DNA from 3 places in the Cohnella cellulosilytica genome. Region 3 is predicted to be linked to each of the others. Evidence: a T-box and tRNA genes for the amino acid it is inferred to sense, from the RefSeq annotation. Region 3 holds a T-box; the other regions hold tRNA genes.
The links. The T-box of region 3 lies ahead of leuS (leucine--tRNA ligase). A T-box ahead of a tRNA ligase gene usually reads a tRNA of that ligase, here a tRNA-Leu.
Positions count from the first base shown of each region.

Region 1: it has a tRNA-Leu gene. The T-box ahead of leuS (leucine--tRNA ligase) is inferred to sense a tRNA for this amino acid. The anticodon was not compared.
Region 2: it has a tRNA-Leu gene. The T-box ahead of leuS (leucine--tRNA ligase) is inferred to sense a tRNA for this amino acid. The anticodon was not compared.

Region 1 covers NZ_JBHMDN010000017.1:99,719-106,234, reverse strand. Annotated here, with positions in the region: gene ACFFT4_RS14080 (MFS transporter) at 1-1,222, opposite strand, end outside; gene ACFFT4_RS14075 (TetR/AcrR family transcriptional regulator) at 1,489-2,022, opposite strand; tRNA gene ACFFT4_RS14070 (tRNA-Asn) at 2,565-2,640, shown strand; tRNA gene ACFFT4_RS14065 (tRNA-Ser) at 2,642-2,732, shown strand; tRNA gene ACFFT4_RS14060 (tRNA-Glu) at 3,041-3,115, shown strand; tRNA gene ACFFT4_RS14055 (tRNA-Lys) at 3,119-3,194, shown strand; tRNA gene ACFFT4_RS14050 (tRNA-Leu) at 3,247-3,332, shown strand; gene ACFFT4_RS14045 (peroxiredoxin-like family protein) at 3,623-4,267, opposite strand; gene ACFFT4_RS14040 (cytochrome c biogenesis CcdA family protein) at 4,286-4,978, opposite strand; gene ACFFT4_RS14035 (thioredoxin family protein) at 4,991-5,266, opposite strand; gene ACFFT4_RS14030 (response regulator transcription factor) at 5,410-6,168, shown strand; gene ACFFT4_RS14025 (HAMP domain-containing sensor histidine kinase) at 6,306-6,516, shown strand, end outside.
Region 2 covers NZ_JBHMDN010000079.1:119,509-126,024, forward strand. Annotated here, with positions in the region: gene ACFFT4_RS33785 (hypothetical protein) at 613-1,296, shown strand; gene ACFFT4_RS33790 (CD1375 family protein) at 1,551-1,673, opposite strand; gene ACFFT4_RS33795 (hypothetical protein) at 1,742-1,918, opposite strand; gene ACFFT4_RS33800 (hypothetical protein) at 2,428-2,895, opposite strand; gene ACFFT4_RS33805 (transposase) at 3,081-3,371, shown strand; gene ACFFT4_RS33810 (IS3 family transposase) at 3,395-4,258, shown strand; tRNA gene ACFFT4_RS33815 (tRNA-Leu) at 4,447-4,535, opposite strand; tRNA gene ACFFT4_RS33820 (tRNA-Ile) at 4,596-4,672, opposite strand; tRNA gene ACFFT4_RS33825 (tRNA-Met) at 4,697-4,773, opposite strand; gene ACFFT4_RS33830 (YycC family protein) at 4,846-5,037, opposite strand; gene ACFFT4_RS33835 (hypothetical protein) at 5,157-5,321, opposite strand; gene ACFFT4_RS33840 (ABC transporter substrate-binding protein) at 5,468-6,516, opposite strand, start outside.
Region 3 covers NZ_JBHMDN010000079.1:293,006-299,521, forward strand. Annotated here, with positions in the region: gene ACFFT4_RS34570 (homocysteine synthase) at 1-213, opposite strand, end outside; gene ACFFT4_RS34575 (ComEA family DNA-binding protein) at 316-975, opposite strand; gene comER (late competence protein ComER) at 1,144-1,977, shown strand; gene leuS (leucine--tRNA ligase) at 2,170-4,605, opposite strand; T-box leader at 4,661-4,912, opposite strand; gene ACFFT4_RS34590 (TetR/AcrR family transcriptional regulator) at 5,043-5,666, opposite strand; gene ACFFT4_RS34595 (MMPL family transporter) at 5,823-6,516, shown strand, end outside.

The DNA of each region.
Region 1 (6,516 bases), on a different contig from region 3:
TGCCGAATACGCCGCCGAGCTCCCGGGTGGCGTTGCCCATGCCGCTGGCTTCTCCCGCCGCATTCTCCGGCACGGACGAGATCAGGCCGTGGGAGAGCGGCGTGAAGCTGAGGCCCATTCCGGTACCGGCCAGCATCATCGGTCCGATCAGTTGGCCAAACGGGACGTCGAAGCCTTGCGAATGAATAAGCCATGCGAACCAGGCGAGCGCGGCGCCCTGGAACAGCAGGCCGCCCAGCAGCACCGACCGGTTGCCGATCCGGCTGATCGCCAGGCCGGCCAGAGGGGCTGCGATCATCGTCATCGTCGTCCAGGCCATTTCTTTGACGCCTGCCTGCAGCGGCGTGTTGCCCTGCGCCTGCTGCAGGAACAAGGTGAGCAGGAAGATGACGCCGAAGACACCCGCGTTCATCCAGAAGCCTGCGAACGTATAGAACGTGTATGCCCGGCTGCGGAAGAGGTCGAAGCGAATAAACGGAGTTTGACGCGACTTCTCCCAGAAGTAGAAGAGAACGAGCAAAATGCCGCCGAGCGCAAGCGAACCGTACACGGTCGGCGTCCCCCACCCTAACGAATTTCCCCTCTCCAATCCGAATACGATCCCGAACAGACCGGATGTCAGCAATAATACGCCGAGCGGATCAAGCGGCTTGCGCACGCCGCGGGATTCGTCGAGCCATTTTAATCCGAGCAGAAAAGCAATGACGCCGACCGGAACGTTCACATAGAAAATCACCTGCCACGGAGCGCCTTCCATAATCAAGCCTCCGACAAGCGGTCCGATGCTGAGGCCGAGCCCGGATATTCCGGACCACAGACCGATCGCGGCAGCCCTTTTCTCGACCGGAAACGCGTTGTTGACGAGCGTCAGGCTAAGCGGGACGACCGCGGCTCCCCCGACGCCCTGCAGGGCTCTGGAGAGGATCAGCGCGATTGAGGAGTCGCTAAGGCCGGAGAGCAGCGAGCCGAGCGTAAAGACGACGACCCCGGCCAGAAACACCTTTTTCCTCCCGATGGAATCCCCCAGCACGCTGAAAGGAATGAGCAGCACGGCAAATGCGAGCGTGTAGGCATTCATAAACCACTCCAGATCGGACATCGTCGAGCCGAGGTCTTCCTGAATGGAGGGCAAAGCGACTCCAAGCACCAGATTATCGAGCATGGCCATGAACAAGGCGATGCACGTAACGAATAACAGACGTACGCGTGCGGGTGTGAACAAGAGGGATCTCTCCTTTGATTTTCTTTATTTATTGATAAATAAATTGTGGCTGCAGATGATGCTTATGCTTTGCGAAATGGCTTCATACGCATGTTGAAATGGCTTTATCTACGTAATGAAACGAATTCGTGCACCTATTGAAATGACTTGATGCACCTATTGAAATAACTTCGTGCATATTATGAGACAACTTCACACACATAATGAAACGACTTTACACATATATTATTTATTGATAAATAAATATAAGCCACACAAAACCCCGATCAATCGAGGTCTCCCTTGTGCCACGGCGATAATTCCGGCAGCTCCAAAATTTCGGATAACGCGAGGATGAGGCCGCAGGAAATGAAAACACTGGCTTCCTTACCCGCGTCGGGGACGCCGGCCGTTGCGAATCGCGTCTTGACCGTGTTGTAAATCAAGGAGTGCGTCTTTCGCGCGTACTCCCTTACCGCAGGCTCCGGAGTCGCAAAACATTGCATAAGCAGCAGAATCTCGTTGCGGTAGCCGGCAAGCAGCGTGTTGAAGGCTTCCCCCATTTTTTGGGCAAGCTGCTCGGGAGGAGCGTCGACGTTGGAGAAGGCTCGATTGAGCCGTTCGTATGCTCTTTGGAGCACCGCCAAGTACAGCTGTTCTTTCGATTTGAAAAAATGAAACACGTAAGGCTGAGTGACGCCGACGGCTTCCGCGACAAGCGCGGTCGTAGTTTTGTAATAGCCCTGGGAAGCGAACAAGGCTGCTGCGCTATTCATGATCTGATCTTTCCGGCTTGCCGCGATTTCTTCTTTAGGGCTCAAGATATTTTCCTCCCCTTTTCCGAGGATTTAATTTATTAATCAATAAATAACATGAAAAGATTGATGATGTCAACCCTGCGTCGACTTCACAACACCCTGGTATCGATCACGATTAGTGTACCCAAGTGTGGAACGACGGATAACTGCCCCATTTACTTGTATCAGGCTGACGGGATCCCTTAGCATCTGTTTCGTCGTAACCTCATCCATGCGCCAATGTACGATTCTTTAGAACATCGCCCGCCGTTTGAGCGGAATTGGGAAGGAGATACGCGGTTCTTTAGAACATCGTCCGCCGTTTGAGCGGAAATGGGGAGGAGATACGCGGTTCTTTAGAACATGGCTCTCTAACCGAGCGGCACGTATAAGTGAGGGCACTTTTTTACGAACGTTTCGCTCTCCGAAAGGCCCTCCGTAAGGCATGAATTCATGTGCGCAAATAGGTCTGTCACCGGAAAAAAAGAAATTGAAATTATTGTCGCGGGGATGCTTGACTTCCCTTGGATCTCATGCTAAATTATTAATTGTCGCTTTTGAAACATTCCCTGATAGCTCAGTTGGTAGAGCACTCGACTGTTAATCGAGTTGTCACAGGTTCGAGTCCTGTTCGGGGAGCCATGGGGAGATACCCAAGTGGCTATAAGGGGCTCCTCTGCTAAGGGAGTAGACGTGTCATGCGTGCGAGGGTTCGAATCCCTCTCTCCCCGCCACCCATGGAATTCATAAAAGACGACTTGGGAAGAGCCCTTGGCCTTGCGCTGACGGGCTCTTTTTGATGGAGTGGAGCCTTTGTCCGGGGCTTCAAACGATGGGGATGGCAGGAACGCAATCCCGTTATTAACGGCGAATCAAGTCGGATTTAGATCGTCGATAATGCCGCTCCGACAGCCGTCCACAAAGAAATAAAAAAATATGCGTTTTGCCCGAAAAAGGACTTGCCTTAGGTCGTTGTTTCAGATATAATCATTTTTGTCGTCTGAAACGGGTAGCGTTAAGCGCGAAGACAATGGCTGATAATGGCCCCTTGGTCAAGTGGTTAAGACACCTCCCTTTCACGGAGGTAACAGGGGTTCGAATCCCCTAGGGGTCACCATGAGAGCCATTAGCTCAGTTGGTAGAGCACCTGACTTTTAATCAGGGTGTCGTAGGTTCGAGTCCTACATGGCTCACCAGTGCTTCTCAGGAAGAAGGCATTATTCTTACTCAGACGACGTTCTATATTATGCGGTCGTGGCGGAATGGCAGACGCACCAGCTTGAGGGGCTGGCGGTAGCAATACCGTGGAGGTTCGAGTCCTCTCGACCGCACCATAACTAAGAAGCTGAAATCCCTTGATTTTTATGAGGGATTTTTTTGTTTTCTTTTTTGAGGATCGGGAGAAGAGGAGCGGAAGAACTGCTTAAAATATCTCTGTGATGACAGTGTGGTAGTAAACTGAAAAAAAGCATATCCCGAGTGATTGGTCGCTCCAGTGTATGGACGGATGAATTGGTTTACTGGAACACTGAGACTTTGGTTTGGAGAATGGCTACGCAACGAAACCACTTCCTTCCTAGGACAATTTCTAGAAAGAAAGTGGTTTTTTCGTAATTAAAATTTGTTACAGCTTCCGCAGTTCATCCAGAATATCCTCGGGCTCAAAGCGCTGCATAAAATCCGGGTTGACGTAGGCGGAACGGATAATGCCGGACTCGTCGATCATGAAGGTGGAAGGAATGGGGAGTATCCACCGGTCGGTCGCGTTGTATTCGGCCAGATTCAGCTTGAACAGGTTCGTCATCATCTCTTGAAGATACGGCGGCACGTCGTACAAAATATTATAGAAGGCGGCCACCAGACCGTTGGTATCGCTTAGCACCTGGAACTGCAGGTTTTCCTTCTCCTGATGGGAAAGCGTGTTGTCCGGGCTTTGCGGGCTGACGGCGATCAGCCTGGCGCCCAGCGCTTCAATCTCCGGCAGCACTTTCTGGTACGCCCGCAGCTGCGAGTTGCAGTAAGGGCACCAGCCTCCGCGATAGAAGGTGAGAACGACAGGTCCTTGAGCCAGTTCGTCGTACAAGTGAACGGAGAGGCCCGTCGAGTTTTGCAGCGTAAAATCCTTCGCCCTCTGCCCTTCCTGCAGGCCATACCGGAACCCCGACTCCTGCTGCTCCCGGATCGAACGGAACATCGCGGCCTGCACTTCTGCGGGCGAATGGGCGATAAACTGTTGTTTCATTTCTTCCAGCGTTTGATTTAAGGACATGAATGATTCTCCTCTCGTTTATTTTGCAAACCCGACAAGCAGAAGCACAATGCCGATTCCGATTGAGAAGTAGCCGGCGATTTTTTTGACGGGACCGCCCCATTTTGCCATTTTGCGCAGAATGGAAATCGAGAATATGGCAACGGCCACGAGGATCACGCCTTTTCCCAACGAATAGGCAGTCATGAGCAGCGCTCCGTGAACCGGGCTTCCCTGAAGCGCAATATAGCTGATCAGCGCAAAAAAGATCGGGATCGCGCAGGGAGAAATGACAAGTCCGTATGGAATCCCCAGCTTGAAAGCGGACGCGTTGCTTTGCGGAAGCTCCGGCCGGCTGAGCGGCCTTTGGAAAGCAGGCATGGCGAACGAAATGACGCCAAGCAGCTGCAGTCCGGCCGCTATGTCGAAGAGGGGCGGAATCCAGGTTAGCAAACGGTATTTCTCCACAAAGGGCAGGAACTGTTGACCGAGCAGCGCGATAATCAAACCGGCCAACAACGAAGTGACGACCATCCCCAAGATAAAGTTGATCGCGATCATCAAGGCTTTTCTTTTATTGCCGGCTGCTCCTCTTTGGACGTAACCCGCAAACATGGCAAGCACGGGCAAATAGCAGGCCAAAACCGCGCTCACGATTCCGACGATAAAAACAAGAACGTAGGTAGCGGCGGAAATTCCGCCCGTGATCGTGAAACGATATAAATCTTCCATTCGTTTACTCCTTTAATTTTGTGGATTATTTTCGGATTTGAGCAGCAATTCATGCATTCGTTCGCGGAGCTTAGCGGGTGAAGGCAAAGAGACGAATTCCGTTTTCCCATTCATGAGAATCGCTCCGGCGCTGAAAATGTTCAGTTCCTGGAGACGTTCAAACTGATCCACCACATTTAGCTCCCGAATCTCGATTTGCGGAAATTCTTCCGCTGCTTGCTTGACCAGCTTTAGCGCCTTTTGACAAATGGAACACCCCGGTCCCGCCGCCACCACCTCAATTAACAAAAAAACCTCCTCCTTCTATCCCTTCTATATAAGCCTCCTCCATTCAAAGGAAAGGAAGATTTGTTTTGATTATAAAGGGCGGGCTGTTAAATCCTTGTTAAGCGAAGCTCCGAAAGCGACCGTATTCGCCTCGCATCGCGGAAATGCGTGTGCTATTCTATTGTCATAAAAGGAAGGAGTGGGGGGCTATGCGAATCCTCATTGTCGAAGATGAGGAGGACCTTTCACGCGCCTTGGCCAAAGGTTTAAAGCGGGAAGGTTATGCCGTGGACACCGCTGCGGACGGACTGACCGGGTGGGAGCTGGCGGATACCAACGATTATGATGTGATTCTCCTCGACATCAATCTCCCGGAGCTGGACGGCATTTCACTTTGTCATCGCATTCGCCAGTCCTCGCACCATAACGACGTCTTTATTCTCATGCTGACCGCGCGCAGCCATCCGGACGAGGCGGAAGAAGGGCTCGATTCAGGCGCGGACGACTATCTTCGCAAACCTTTTTCGTTTAATGAATTGCTTGCCCGCATCCGGGCGCTTCTTCGACGGAGTTCGTCCGTGAAAAGCCATGTCCTGCAGTTCGACCAGTTCACCCTGGATTCGAAAACAAAGGAGGTCCGTTTCGGGAACGTTCTACTTTCATTAACGAGAAAAGAATTCGGGTTGCTCGAGTATCTGATGCTGCATCCCGGCGAGGTCATTTCGTCCGAAAGGCTTCTTGAGCACGTCTGGGATATTCATGCGGATCCTCTCTCCTCGACGGTTCGGGTTCACATCAATTCCTTGCGCAGAAAGCTCTCGCACCCTGATCCGGAGGCGGGAGAAAAGTATATTCAGACCGTTCAAGGTTATGGGTACAAATGGACCCTGCGCGCAGCCGGGAAGGAAGAGGAAACGACATGAGGCGATGGAACCGTCTTTCGTTACGATCGAGATTGACGCTGTTTGCTATTCTTTATTTGGCGGTTATGATCGTTCTATATGCGGCTATGGAGTCTTTTTTCTCGACTTACAGGATTGTACCGGAGCTGCAGGGGCGAATGATAAGCTTGCTTGTCGCTTTGGCGGCCATGGTTCTCTGCGCGCAATGGCTCGCAGCAATTATCCTGAAGCCCGTGAAACGGATGAGCGAGACAACTGCGGGGATAACGTCTAGCACCCTCCACAAACGACTGGAGATTGACCAGCTTCACGATGAATTGAAGAAGCTCGGAATCGCATTCAATACGATGATGGACGGGCTGGAACACT
Region 2 (6,516 bases), 170 kb from region 3:
CTTTATTCCAAAGACGAAAACTTAGAGTAGCTTGTGACTTTTGGGTAGTCTAAATAAACGCCAGGAACTGCCTGGTCCCAAGAATCTTTCCTCTCACTAAAATTGCTCCATCCATGATTTCCCCTATTTTACCACGAATAGGAATCTCACGACATACGTCCCATATTCCCGCTTCCACATATCGCCAAAATAGGACATTTGATTTATAATAGATGGGAACCAGGAACCACACAAAGATTGGAATCGGAGGATGCAGATGGGCGCTAAAATAAAGTGATCGCAGGAGATTATCAAAGCAAATTGGTTGGTTATGCGAGCATTTGAAGCAACTTCTTTGCAAAGACATTTTTTACTCTCTACAAAAATAACAGTTGAATAATACAAAGTAGTGGATGAGTCTCACGGGAAAAGTGTTACTTACGCTGTTGGTAGAGGTCTCGTTAGAGGTTTCTTGATTGGCCTGTCGGTTTACTTGCTGGACTTTTAGCTAAGAGCAAGGGACCCATGTTGTAGCGGTACAACTTAAGGATGGAAAAAGAGTTTGATTGAAATGGATGAAAAATCTATAAGGCGCTTCTTTACAGAATGCTTCTAAATTCAGGAGGGTAATACGTGAAATTTTTATACAAATTTTCTATAATCTCTTTAATCGTTGTTTTAGTTGGTTGCAACGCAAGTAATTCGAACAACACTGTTAAAGATGAAGAAATCACCCAACTAAAAGATCAGATAAGTCAACTTGCAGCCGAGAACCAACAATTGAAGGATCAATTGTTATCTTCGCAAGAAAAGAATACTTCCGAAACCGAACAGTCCATCGAATCTGAACCAACATCCGAAACAACCGAAGAAGCAAGAAACGTTATAGAACTAAATAAAAAGATTGTTCTATCAGATTTCGCAGAAATAACTTTAACTAAAACAAAGTTCACATCAAAAGTAGTTCCGCCTAAACCTGATGGAATGTATTCCTACTATGAAGTAAAAGATGTAAGTAATATTTATTTAGATACCGTTTTAAATGTAAAGAGCCTTCTAACATCAGGTAAAAGTTCTGATGAATTTGCCTCTGTCAAAGTTATCTATGATGAGAAATATAAATATGATAGCTTCTCGACAATTGAAGAACGTGGTGGATCTGATTTTACTTACACTAATATTACAAGTATCGAGCCTTTGAAGAATGGAGTGCTCCATTTTATCTCTGAACTTCCCAAAGAAGCATCTGAAGATGACAAACCAATTGATATTGTGATTTCAATTAATGGTGATGAGTATAATTATAAATTAAGGTAATCGGTCACAAGGGACTTTTTAAACTGGCCCCCATAGACTGAACACTTTGAAAAAGGTGTTTAGGCTATGGGGGCCAGTTTAACCCCTCCTGCTCCTTTTTAATAATTCCCCACGGTCTCCACGCGAACCATATCCACAAGGTACCAAATGGAACCATCCCGGCTTTTGACAAAAAAATAGCCCGAAGAGCCGAAGCCTCCGAGCCCCCAAGCTGATTGGTTCTACCGGATACAGCCCAATCAAATAGGACCCGTTTAAGTTGCGGAGTCTTGCGTATCTGCGTCAAGCATCGTCTGCACATCGGCGCGCCAGCGAGTCGGCACGTCGCCGATCTCACGCACTCCCGCTTTGATCAGGCCATAATAAACTTTCGCCATAAGGTACTCCCTCCCGTAATGATCTCAGCCAGCTCCGCGAGTGCGAGATGCATGTCGAGCTTGTCCATCTACTGCGCTTCGGCCAGTTCGGCGAGCGCCAGCTTTAGCTCAAGGTTTTCGGTTTCGAGTTGAGCGATTCGGTCGGGTTCCGGCTCCGGCCGTTCCGGCGGCTCTGTGCGCGTCCATGTCTCGCCATCGTAGATGTCCCCCGGCTGCAAATCGTCACTCTCGTCAAGCGGAAGCATGTGGGGGGCGTCCACTTCGCCGCTGAGGTATGAGACACTAGTACAGCGACCTGTGCTGTCTATTTGTGCGTATATATACAAACCCAAAACCCCCTATCAATAGTATTCTATGACTTCCCAAGCAACATCGACTGTAGGCGTTGCCGCGGTACCGCCGCCGGCAGATACATGTTTTACAAATAATTCTAGATTTGTTGCACTGGTTAACCTAGCGCGAACATTTGGGGAGTCAGGCCCGTTATTTGATGTTGAGGAGGAACTACCTGCCCCGGTAAACGATACATGCGTTGATGCCTTTGTCATCGAAGCTAACGCTGTTATAGTTATATCTGCCGTTGCTCCGGCGACGGAAGAAGTGACCGACGCAATACCTCTCTGAACGCTTTTAACTGCCCCCATTGATGACCACACACTCCCATCCGTACTGTATTCGATCGCTCCGCTATTAAGCCGAAATAGCAAATTGTTAAGTAGCCTCTTGTCAACATACCGCTTCGTCCGCTGCGGCGTCATAAACTTGTTAGCGACCGTACCGGCTTCCGCTTCGGCCTGTGTGGCCGTGCCATAGTTGTCCACGCTTCCGAGTCCAGACGGGCGATGTCGTCGCTTGCAGCGGGAGCGGCCACCTTCGCCCGTCCGGCGGCGTCGCGGATGATGAGACGGCTGGCCGTTGCCGCCGAGGTCGCGCCGTGGACGCCAGTTGCGTTGGCGTGTGCATCCAGCTCAGCCTGCGTCGCCGGATCAAACGAGAGTTTTGCCGGTGTGATCGAGCCGTCAGGGATATCGACGTCGATGTCCTGTATCGCTTCGTGCAGCTCCGTGATCGCTCCGGCTGCCGTCTTTGCCGTCGTGGGGACCGCCGATAGATCGCCTAAAACTGAATCAATCATATCCATGTTCTCGTTAATGACGGATATATCCGCAATTTCGCTTGCTAACGGCTTTTTCAGACTGATATGCGGGGTTATTTCAGGCACTTACCTCAACTCCTTGTCACCAATGTTGGTCTTTTCATCTATTGGTGGCAATCGTACGACAAACAAAAAGAGAGTTTAGGCTCTCGTTTTAATATCGTCCCGGAAATGGAGTGCTACGATAAAAATGCAGTCAAAAAACACCCTCGTATGAAATAAAATGAAAACTAACGAGGGGACGAGAGCCAATGAACAGGTACGACAAAGCATTCAAAGAAGAAGCCGTAAGATTAAGCGATGAGATTGGACCAACGAAAGCCGCCGAACAGTTAGGCGTATCTTACTACACGTTGCAGGAATGGATAAAGCGAAGAACCCTGCACGGCGACGGAGCGCCGATCGGGAGCGGACACGCTTATACATCTGCCGATAAGACTGCGCGCGAAGTCGAACTAGAAAAAGAAATCAGCGAGTTGCGCCGCGCCAATGATATTCTCAAGGACGCACTCGGTTTTTTCGCAAAAGACCGGAAGCGATAAAGGCACGCCAGCTCTACGCGTACATCCGTGAACGACGGGAGCGATGGACCGTCAAGGCGATGTGCGCAGTCCTTGCTGTCAGCGAATCGGGTTACTACCGTAACTTGAAGCCCACACCCCAACAGGAGCGGCAGCAACGCCTTCTGGTCAAAATCAAAGACATCATTGGAGAGCATGAAGACAACCGAAATTACGGTGTCCAGCGTATTTTGCTGGCGCTGACTCAAATAGATGTCACGACCACCTACAGCACCGTCTATCGCATCATGAAGCAGCATGGCCTGCTGAAGAAAGTGAGGCGTCATCCAAACGGTATTACCCGCGAGGACGCCTCAGCGCAAAAGAGCGAGAACCTGATCCAGAGAGACTTCAGCGCCTCAGCTCCCAACCAAAAGTGGCTATCGGATATCACCGAAGTTCCCTGTTCAGATGGGAAGCTCTATCTGTCTGCGGTACTGGATTGCTTGGGCGGAGAGATTGTAGGCCTCGCCATGGACGACAATATGCGCAAGGCACTCTGCATCCAAGCTTTTGAGAACGCCTGTAAAGCAAGAAAGGCTCGCGGAATGATTTTTCATAGCGATAGAGGCAGCCAATTCACGAGCTATGCCTTCCGAGAACGTCTGGCTAAACGAGAGGCCATTCAGAGCATGAGCAGCACAGGACGTTGCTATGACAACGCAAGGATGGAAAGCTTTTTTGCTACGCTAAAGAAAGAGAAGCTGTACCAGATCAACACGGAGCGCTATCCGATGGCCGATATGAAATCGATCATCTTCAGATACATCATGGTCTACTACAACCGGCGGCGGATCTACACTTCTAATCCAGGGGGCTGGCCGCCAGCTATTTATCGCGAAAGAATGCTGTCACAAGCAGCTTCATAACGGGATTTCTGTACGAGGGTGTTTTCAAACTGCACTTTTTTTGACAACTCCACTATCCAACATCGTTTGAGACACTCTACATCACAGGTCACGAGCAACACCTATGCTCATGTAACCAAAAAGCTAATTTCCCCCTATAAAAATCAAAAAAATCCCTTACGCATCAAGGGATTCGAACTTCAATACTATGGTGCCGAGAACCGGGGTCGAACCGGTACGGTAGTCACCTACCGCAGGATTTTAAGTCCTGTGCGTCTGCCAATTCCGCCATCCCGGCATGGTGCGAGTCTCTGGCAACCGAGCACAATCGGTCAAGGAACCTGCCCGCTAAATTGCATGGTGGGCCTTGAGGGACTCGAACCCCCGACCAATCGGTTATGAGCCGACCGCTCTAACCAACTGAGCTAAAGGCCCCCGAAAAGGTCCAGAGAAAGACGTTGGTTGCGGGGGCAGGATTTGAACCTGCGGCCTTCGGGTTATGAGCCCGACGAGCTACCGAGCTGCTCCACCCCGCGTCATTAAAGCATTATAGAATTTATTGGCGACAAGAAATAATATACTATAAAAGCCGGCTATCCGTCAACCGTTTATTCACTTTTCTTTTCTTCCGTTTCCAGATGCTGCTTGGTTTCCTCTGTCTCGGACGTCTGGGCCTTCGCCATCTCCCCAAGCTTCTGCAGCAAAATATGCTGCGGCATATGCATGAGATGTTCCAACGGCACCTTCATATAATCGGCTAGCTTAACCGCTGTATCCGCCGATAATGGCATTCTGCGCATCGCTGATTCCTCCTTCTCCCATACCTTCCGGACACCAGCTTAGCACAAAAACCGCTTCTTTGCCAACATGCCGTCAAGGTTCCATCCGCCAAAAACGGCCTAATGAGGCGTAAAACAAGTTAAGGGACATAACGCACGCCGTATTTCCCCTTTTTCGAGCGAAACACCTCGATTTCCCGCGGAGCTTCCAGCCCGAACACCCAGCTGTCGTGCTCCATACGTTGAACAAGACAGCCCGCTTGAAATTTGCTGTCGTACAGTCTCGACCAATAAATCCATTTCATGCGCCTTCCCTCGCTTGCGTTATGGTTTGGATGTTCCTAGCATGCGCGGGTTTGGGGAATTTGAATCCGGCCTCCGACAAATTTAAAACAGACAGGCGCCCCACTCTTTCGAATGAGACGCCCGCCCACCTTATTCCTATCGCAACTTATTCAACAGGCACGGCTTCCCCAGCCGCTTCCATAAGCGCTCTCTTCTGCAGAGGGATCGCTCCGCCTCCTCCGCCGTTGTCCGTACTGATTCCGCCGAACGGATCGTCGATATTGCCTTTCGGGTTCGTCTTGATCTTCTGCAGCAAGTCGTTCCCCTTCTCTTCCCACAGCGCCAACGCTTCCTTGGCGGATTTGCTGCCCTGCATCACTTGGGAGAACAGCATCGAGCCCATCTCGTTCACCAGATTCAAATTCGGCTTCTCGCGATACAGCTCCTGTTCTTTCAGCGAGGAGCCTTGAGTCGGCGCCGGCTTCAGCTTCGTGAACGCCTCGATGTTGTAGCTCATGCCGTCGCGCACCTTCACGAACTCTTTGCGAGCGGACAGCTCGTAGGTGCTGCGGGATTTCAGCTTCGCCCACTCTTTGCCGTTCATGAATTTGATGAATTCCCAAGCGTCTTCGGTGTTCGCCGCATTGGTGTTAATACCGGCGAGCTGGTTCAAATAAATATTGCCTCCGAAGCCCTCTTTGCCGACGTGGAACGGCATCGTGACGACATCCCAATCCAGCTTCTCCATTTTCAGCTTCTCGTTGTTATCGTTCAATTGCTGGATTTGATTGATCATGCCGTAGTCCCCGATCGTCATCGCCACTTTTCCGTTAAGGAACAGCTGGCCCTGGAACGGGTTATATCTGTATTCCTCGCCCTGCGGCTGCTCGTAATTCATATCCTCTTGACTTGGCGTTACGCGATCTTTCTTCAGCTGGGCTACCTTCTCCCAGAGGTTTTGCCATTGCGGCGTGTTGACGGTCATCGTCTCGCCCTTTTCGTCGAACATCTTGAGCTGCAGAGGCGCCGCGAACGTTTGGAAGTCCCAGTAGTTGTCTCCGGCTCCCCATTGGTTAAAGGTAAAACCGAAAACGGACTCTTTGCCGGTGCCCGAAGTCACGCGCTTCGCCAGGTTGAATACGTCGTCCCAGCTCATGCCGTCCTGCGGGAATTCGACTCCCTTATCCGTAAACAGCTTCTTATTGTAATACAACG
Region 3 (6,516 bases):
CCGCTGCTCGAACACGTCCGACGTCGGGTTCATGATCCGAGTATAGATGTTGCCAAACTCTTTTAACGCGAACAAGTTCGCCGCATGATCCGTATCGCGAAAGCCATAGGATGACGTTTGGTAAATCGGAACCGCCCGGGACATCGTCGTCGGGTCGACCTGCTGCCCTGCATGCACCGCAAGCGTTTCCAGGGAATAGGATTCATTGCTCATTCGGATTTGAACCTCCCAAAAGTGGATAATGGATTTAGATCGTTTTCCCTCCCATTCTCTCATAAAATTTGGCTAAAGTAAAAGTCAATCTCGGGCGTTTCTTTATTTCCTCGCCGCGACGTATACGAGAGCGGACAAACGCTCGAAAACCTTGGGTCCGATCCCCTTAACGTCCAGTAGCTGCTCCACTCTTCGGAAGCCGCCGATCTTGTCGCGATGGGCGATAATGGCCTTCGCTTTGGACGGGCCGATGCCGGGCAGCGCATCCAGATCGGCTTCGGTCGCCCTGTTCAGATCGAGGGCTCCCGAAGGTTGGTCCACAGGCTCGCCGCTCTCTCCGGAAGGCATCGGCGAGGGAGACGCTGCTTCTGCGTAAACATCCGACTGAGGATCGGAGGCGACGTTGGAAGGCGAAGCCCCGGCAGCGGCTGAAGAAGACGGAGGTTGCCTCTCAGCCTCCTGCCCCTTGTCTGCCGGGGGCTGTGCCTGTGCGCCAGATTCCTGCTCGGATGGCGCCGCCTGTCCGCCAGATTCCTTGTCTGCGGAAGACGTCGCTTGCCCGCCAGCTTCCCGCTCCTTCTCTGCCGGAGGTGGAGCCAACAGACCGAGCGTTTCCTCCAGAGATTCGTTTACGGGCGTCCATCCTGCGATCGTCGCCGGGCGGGAACCGAGGAATAAAGCGATGCAGAGCGCGCAAGCTCCGATCGCGAATAAAGCGGCGGCAGCCGGTTTGCGCATGCGAAATGGTTTATTTTTATTCATTTTGTTGTATCCTCCGTTTCTTATCTCGCATAAATATAGGAAAAATCGTTCATGACGTCCAAGCACGTATTCATATAATGGAATGCAAGGTAAACGTACGTCCTCGTCCCAAGCGATCGGGACGGATAAACGGCGGAACGTTTGAACGACTCTGTAGGAGGGACCAGGATGAAGATCGGCTTCATCGGTGCGGGGAGTATGGGAAGCTTACTGGTGGGTGCCTTCGTACGCGCCGGCGCGATGCAGCCGGACGACGTCGTAGTCAGCTCCCGGACGCATGGCAAGCTGTCCGCACTGGCCGAGCAATATCCCGGCCTGCATATCGCCGCTTCGAACAGGGAAGCCGCGATCGGGGCCGATTATTTGTTTTTGTGCGTAAAACCGTTGGATTTCCGAAGAGTGCTGGATGAAATCTCGCCTGTATTAACCGCGGAGCAGATCGTTGTCTCGATTACGAGCCCCGTCAAAATCTCCTCCCTGGAGGAGCTTACGCCGAGCAAAGTCGCTAAAATTATTCCCAGCGTCGTCAACGCCGTCGGCAGCGGCGCCTCGCTCGTCATGTGGGGGACCCGATTGACGGAGGAGGATAAGCGGGCGCTGTGGGAGCTGTTTGCCTCGATCAGCCGGCCGATCTGCGTTCCCGAGGAGGAGGTGCGGGTCGCATCGGACTTGTCCAGCGTCGGTCCGGCGTTTATGGCGTTCCTGCTCGAACAGTTCATCGACGCCGCGGTTCTAACCGCGGGGATGGAACGGGAAACCGCCACCGCCCTGGCCTGCGAAATGATGCTGGGCACGGCGCGGCTTATGCTGGAGCTCCCCTGCTCGCCGGCCGAGCTTCAGGCGCGGGTATCGGTGCCGGGCGGCATTACGGCCGCCGCTCTGGAGTCGCTGCGCAAGACGACCCGCGGCGCGTTCATGCAGGTGCTGTTCACGACGCACGAGAAGTTCGCCGAAGATCTCGATCGCGTCGATTCCTCACTCTTCCCCCGCGAGCGCACCTAGCGCCCGGCCCGAGGGCCGTGGAGCAAGGCAAACAAAAACGCCGCCCGGCCCCGTCCTCAAGGACGGGGTCAAGCGGCGTGTGCTTCACGCTGCGATCGTTCTATCGCTTCCTTATTTCTTGCAGCTTCATTCCTTGCGGCTTTGCCGTTCCGTCAGGCAGACGCTCCCGTTTCCAGACGGCCACGGCCCGAATCAGTTGGCAACGATGTTGACGAGCTTGCCTTTGACCGCGATCACCTTGCGAATCGTCTTGCCGGAGATCAGCTCCTGCACCTTCGCGGATTCAAGCGCCTGCGCCTGCATGCCCGCTTCGTCCAGATCGGCGGCGATCTTCAGACGTTCGGCGATCTTGCCGTTCACCTGCACGACGATTTCGACCTCGGCATCCACCGTAAACGCCGCGTCGTACTGCGGCCACGAAGCGTAAGTGACGGATTCGGAACGGCCAAGCTTCTCCCACAGCTCTTCCGTGATGTGCGGCGCGATCGGGGACAGCATCTGCACGAAGTCCTCCATCGCTTTTTTCGGCAGCACTTCCGTCTTGTACGCTTCGTTGACGAAAATCATCATCTGGCTGATCGCCGTGTTGAAGCGCAAGCCCTCGTAATCCTCGCCGACCTTCTTGAGGCTCTTGTGCCAAACCCGGCGGAACGCCTCGTCTCCCGGAACGTCCCGGATTTTTGCGTTCAGCTTGCCGCTGTCGTCGACGAACAAGCGCCACACGCGAGCGAGGAAGCGGAAGACGCCTTCCACGCCATTGGTGTTCCACGGCTTGGTCGCTTCCAGCGGGCCCATGAACATCTCGTACATCCGCAGCGTATCGGCGCCGAATTCGCCGACGATGTCGTCCGGATTGATGACGTTGCCGCGGGATTTGGACATTTTCTCGTTGTTCGTGCCGAGAATCATCCCTTGGTTGACCAGCTTGTGGAACGGCTCCTTCGTGCTTACGACGCCGAGATCGTACAGCACCTTATGCCAGAAGCGCGCATAGAGCAAGTGAAGAACCGCATGCTCCGCGCCGCCGATATACAAATCGACCGGCAGCCATTCGCGCTGCTTCTCCGGAGAGCAGATCTCCTTGTCGTTCTTCGGATCGATGAAGCGCAGGTAGTACCAGCAGCTTCCCGCCCATTGCGGCATCGTATTCGTCTCGCGCCGGGCTTTGCGGCCGTTGCGCGGATCGACGACGTTGACCCATTCGGTCACATTGGCCAGCGGAGACTCGCCCGTCCCGGAAGGCTGGATCGCATCCACGTCCGGCAGCAGCAGCGGCAGCTCCTCCTCGGGAACGGTGTCCATCGTGCCGTCCTCGTAGTGCAGCACCGGAATCGGCTCGCCCCAGTAACGCTGACGGCTGAACAGCCAGTCGCGCAGACGGTACGTCACCTTGCCTTTGCCCTTGCCTTCCTTCTCCAGCCGCGCGATCATCGCCTTGATCGCGTCCGCCGTTCCCAATCCGTTCAGAAACTCCGAATTGACCAGCTTGCCGTCGCCCGAATACGCCGCTTCCTCGACGTTGCCCCCGGCGACGACTTCCACGATCGGCAGGCCGAACTTCTTCGCGAATTCCCAGTCCCGCTCGTCGTGCCCCGGAACGGCCATGATCGCGCCCGTGCCGTAGCCGCCGAGCACGTAATCGGCGATCCAGATCGGCACCTTGGCGCCGTTCACCGGGTTGACCGCGTATGCGCCCGTAAATACGCCGCTCTTGTCCTTGGCCAGGTCGGTGCGCTCGAGATCGCTCTTGTGCGCCGCCTGCTCGACGTAAGCGTCGACGGCCGCTTTCTGCCCGGCGGTCGTGATCGTACCGACCAGCTCATGCTCCGGAGCCAGCACACAATACGTCGCCCCGAACAGCGTGTCCGGACGCGTCGTGAATACGGTCAACGCAGCGTCGTGGCCGTCGATGGCGAACGTCACTTCCGCGCCCGTCGACTTGCCGATCCAGTTGCGCTGCATGTCCTTGATGCTCTCCGACCAGTCCAGCTCCTCCAGGTCCTCCAGCAATCTCTCGGCGTACTCGGTAATCTTCAGCATCCACTGGCGCATCGGCTTGCGGATAACCGGATGGCCGCCGCGCTCGCTCAGCCCGTCGATGACCTCTTCGTTCGCCAGCACCGTGCCCAGCGCCGGACACCAGTTGACCGGCACTTCCGCGACGTAGGCGAGTCCTTTTTTGTACAGCTGGATAAAAATCCACTGCGTCCATTTGTAATAATCCGGGTCCGTCGTGCTGAACTCCCGGTCCCAGTCGTAGGAGAAGCCGAGCGACTTGATCTGGCGGCGGAAGTTGTCGATGTTCTCGAACGTGATTTCGCGCGGATGGCGGCCCGTCTGCAGCGCGTACTGCTCGGCCGGCAGGCCGAACGCGTCCCAGCCCATCGGGTGCAGCACGTTAAAGCCTTTCATCCTCTTATAACGGCTGACGATATCGGTCGCCGTATAGCCTTCGGGGTGGCCGACGTGGAGCCCGGCTCCCGACGGATACGGGAACATGTCAAGCGCGTAAAACTTCGGCTTGCCCGCTTCCTCCGTCGTCTTGAACGTCTTGTTCTCGTCCCAATATTTCTGCCACTTCGGTTCGATTTTCTGCGGCTGATAGCCCTGACCTTGCTCCTGTGCCATGTCGATTAACTCCCTTATCCGTCAAAATAAAAAAGCTCCCGCCCCCAGCGTTATCGCTAGGGACGAGAGCGTCATCTCCCGTGGTACCACCCTAGTTGACGGCAATCCTGCTTGGATGTCCGCCCACTCCGCCTCGTAACGAGAGGTAACGCCTTGCCTAGCGCCCGGCATCCGCATAGCGAATTTGCAAGAGCGTTCGGCTCGGAGGCTCCAAGGCGAGTTCTTCGCAGTCGTTAACCGGCTCGCACCTTCCGCCGGCTCTCTGAAATAACGTCATGCGAGTACTGATCCTTTTCACAGCCAAAGTATGCCATGATTATAGCCATTCGCGCGATTCGTGTCAAGCGGAGGAAGACGCCTCTGTCGAGCGGAGGCGCCTCGCGCCGAACGTACAGCCGCCGAGCGTGCCGCGGTCCGCCGGTTCGGCAAAGCGGCCGTTACCGGTCCGCCGCTCCGTGCAGGAACAAATCCGCGACGGCCGTCGCCAGCCGCTCCGGGGCGAACGCTTCGTCCCCGATCCGCTCCCGGCTTCCGACCATCAGAAGCGCGGAGAAGGCATGGGACAGCAGCATCGGATGCCCCTTCGCAAGCTCCCCGTCCGCCATCGCCCTGGCGAACTCCGCCGCAAGCGCCTCGTGAATCCCGTGCTCCGCCTCGCGGATCTCGGCCTTCTGCTCTTCGCTCAGCGAAGCCAGCGCTTCTCTCATCAGGCTTTCGAATTCGATATGCGCCTGCAGCTTCGTCATTTTAGCTAACGCGATCTGCACGAGACGCTCCCGCAAAGTTCCGTTCGCCTCGATGATCCGTTCGGTGACCGAGCGGATTCGCCGCATCATTTGCGTTACGGCCGCGGTAAACAGCACCGCTTTGTTATCGAAGTAATAGTAGACGGACGCCTTCGTCACTCCCGCTCGCGCGGCGATCATATTGACCGAAACCGGCTCATACCCTAATTCCATAAACAGAACGGAAGCGGTCTGCAGCACCTTGTCTCTCATCGACGGCTGGTCCGCCCCGCTCTTCGGTCTTCCGGGCGCTCGTCCGGAACGGGAACCGCTCATCGCTGTCCCTCCTTATGCGAAAAAACTCGTCGTTGCATAATTAACCTTCCGGTATATATAATTAATTCGAAATTATATTCCATTATATCCGAAAATCGAAATTCCGAAAGCTCTCATTTATAGCGTTCTTCAAAAAAAGAAGGAGGACCGCCCGTCATGAGCGATAAAGAACATCGTTACGGAGGCTGGGTTTCCGGCAAGCGAAGCAAATGGATCACGCTGCTCGTCTGGATTGCCGCGGCCGGCCTGCTGAGCGCGCTGCTCCCGTCCGTGAACAGTCAGGAAATCAACAACTCCCCCAATCTGAAATTCGGAAAGCCTTCCGTACAGGCGGACGCCGTCGCCGCGCGCGAATTCCCGAGCGGATCGGACATTCCGGCGCTTGTCGTGCTGCGCAAGGGCGACGGACTCGGCGAGGCCGAGCTCGGCTTCGTCCGCAAGCTGACGGAGAAGCTGACCGCCTCGCCCGTGCCGCATCAGACGGCTGTCCCGCCGCTGCACGCAATGCCGTCGCAAGCGCTGCTGGGCCAGCTCTCCGCGGACGGGAGCACGCTGGTGCTGCCCGTTCTGTTCGCCAAAGACGCGGGAGCGGAAAATTTAAAGGAAGGCGTGACCGAGCTCAAGCGAGAGCTTGCCGCCATCGCCGGAGCCGACCCGTTCGCCGAGCCCGGCGATTCCGCGGACAGATTGAGCGCGCGCGTCACCGGCCCCGTCGGCATTCAGATCGATGCGACGGGCTTGTTCCGGAACGCCGACGTCAGCTTGCTGATCGGAACCGTGCTGCTCGTCCTGCTCCTGCTCTTGCTCATTTACCGTTCGCCGATTTTGGCGCTTCTGCCCCTCGTCGCGG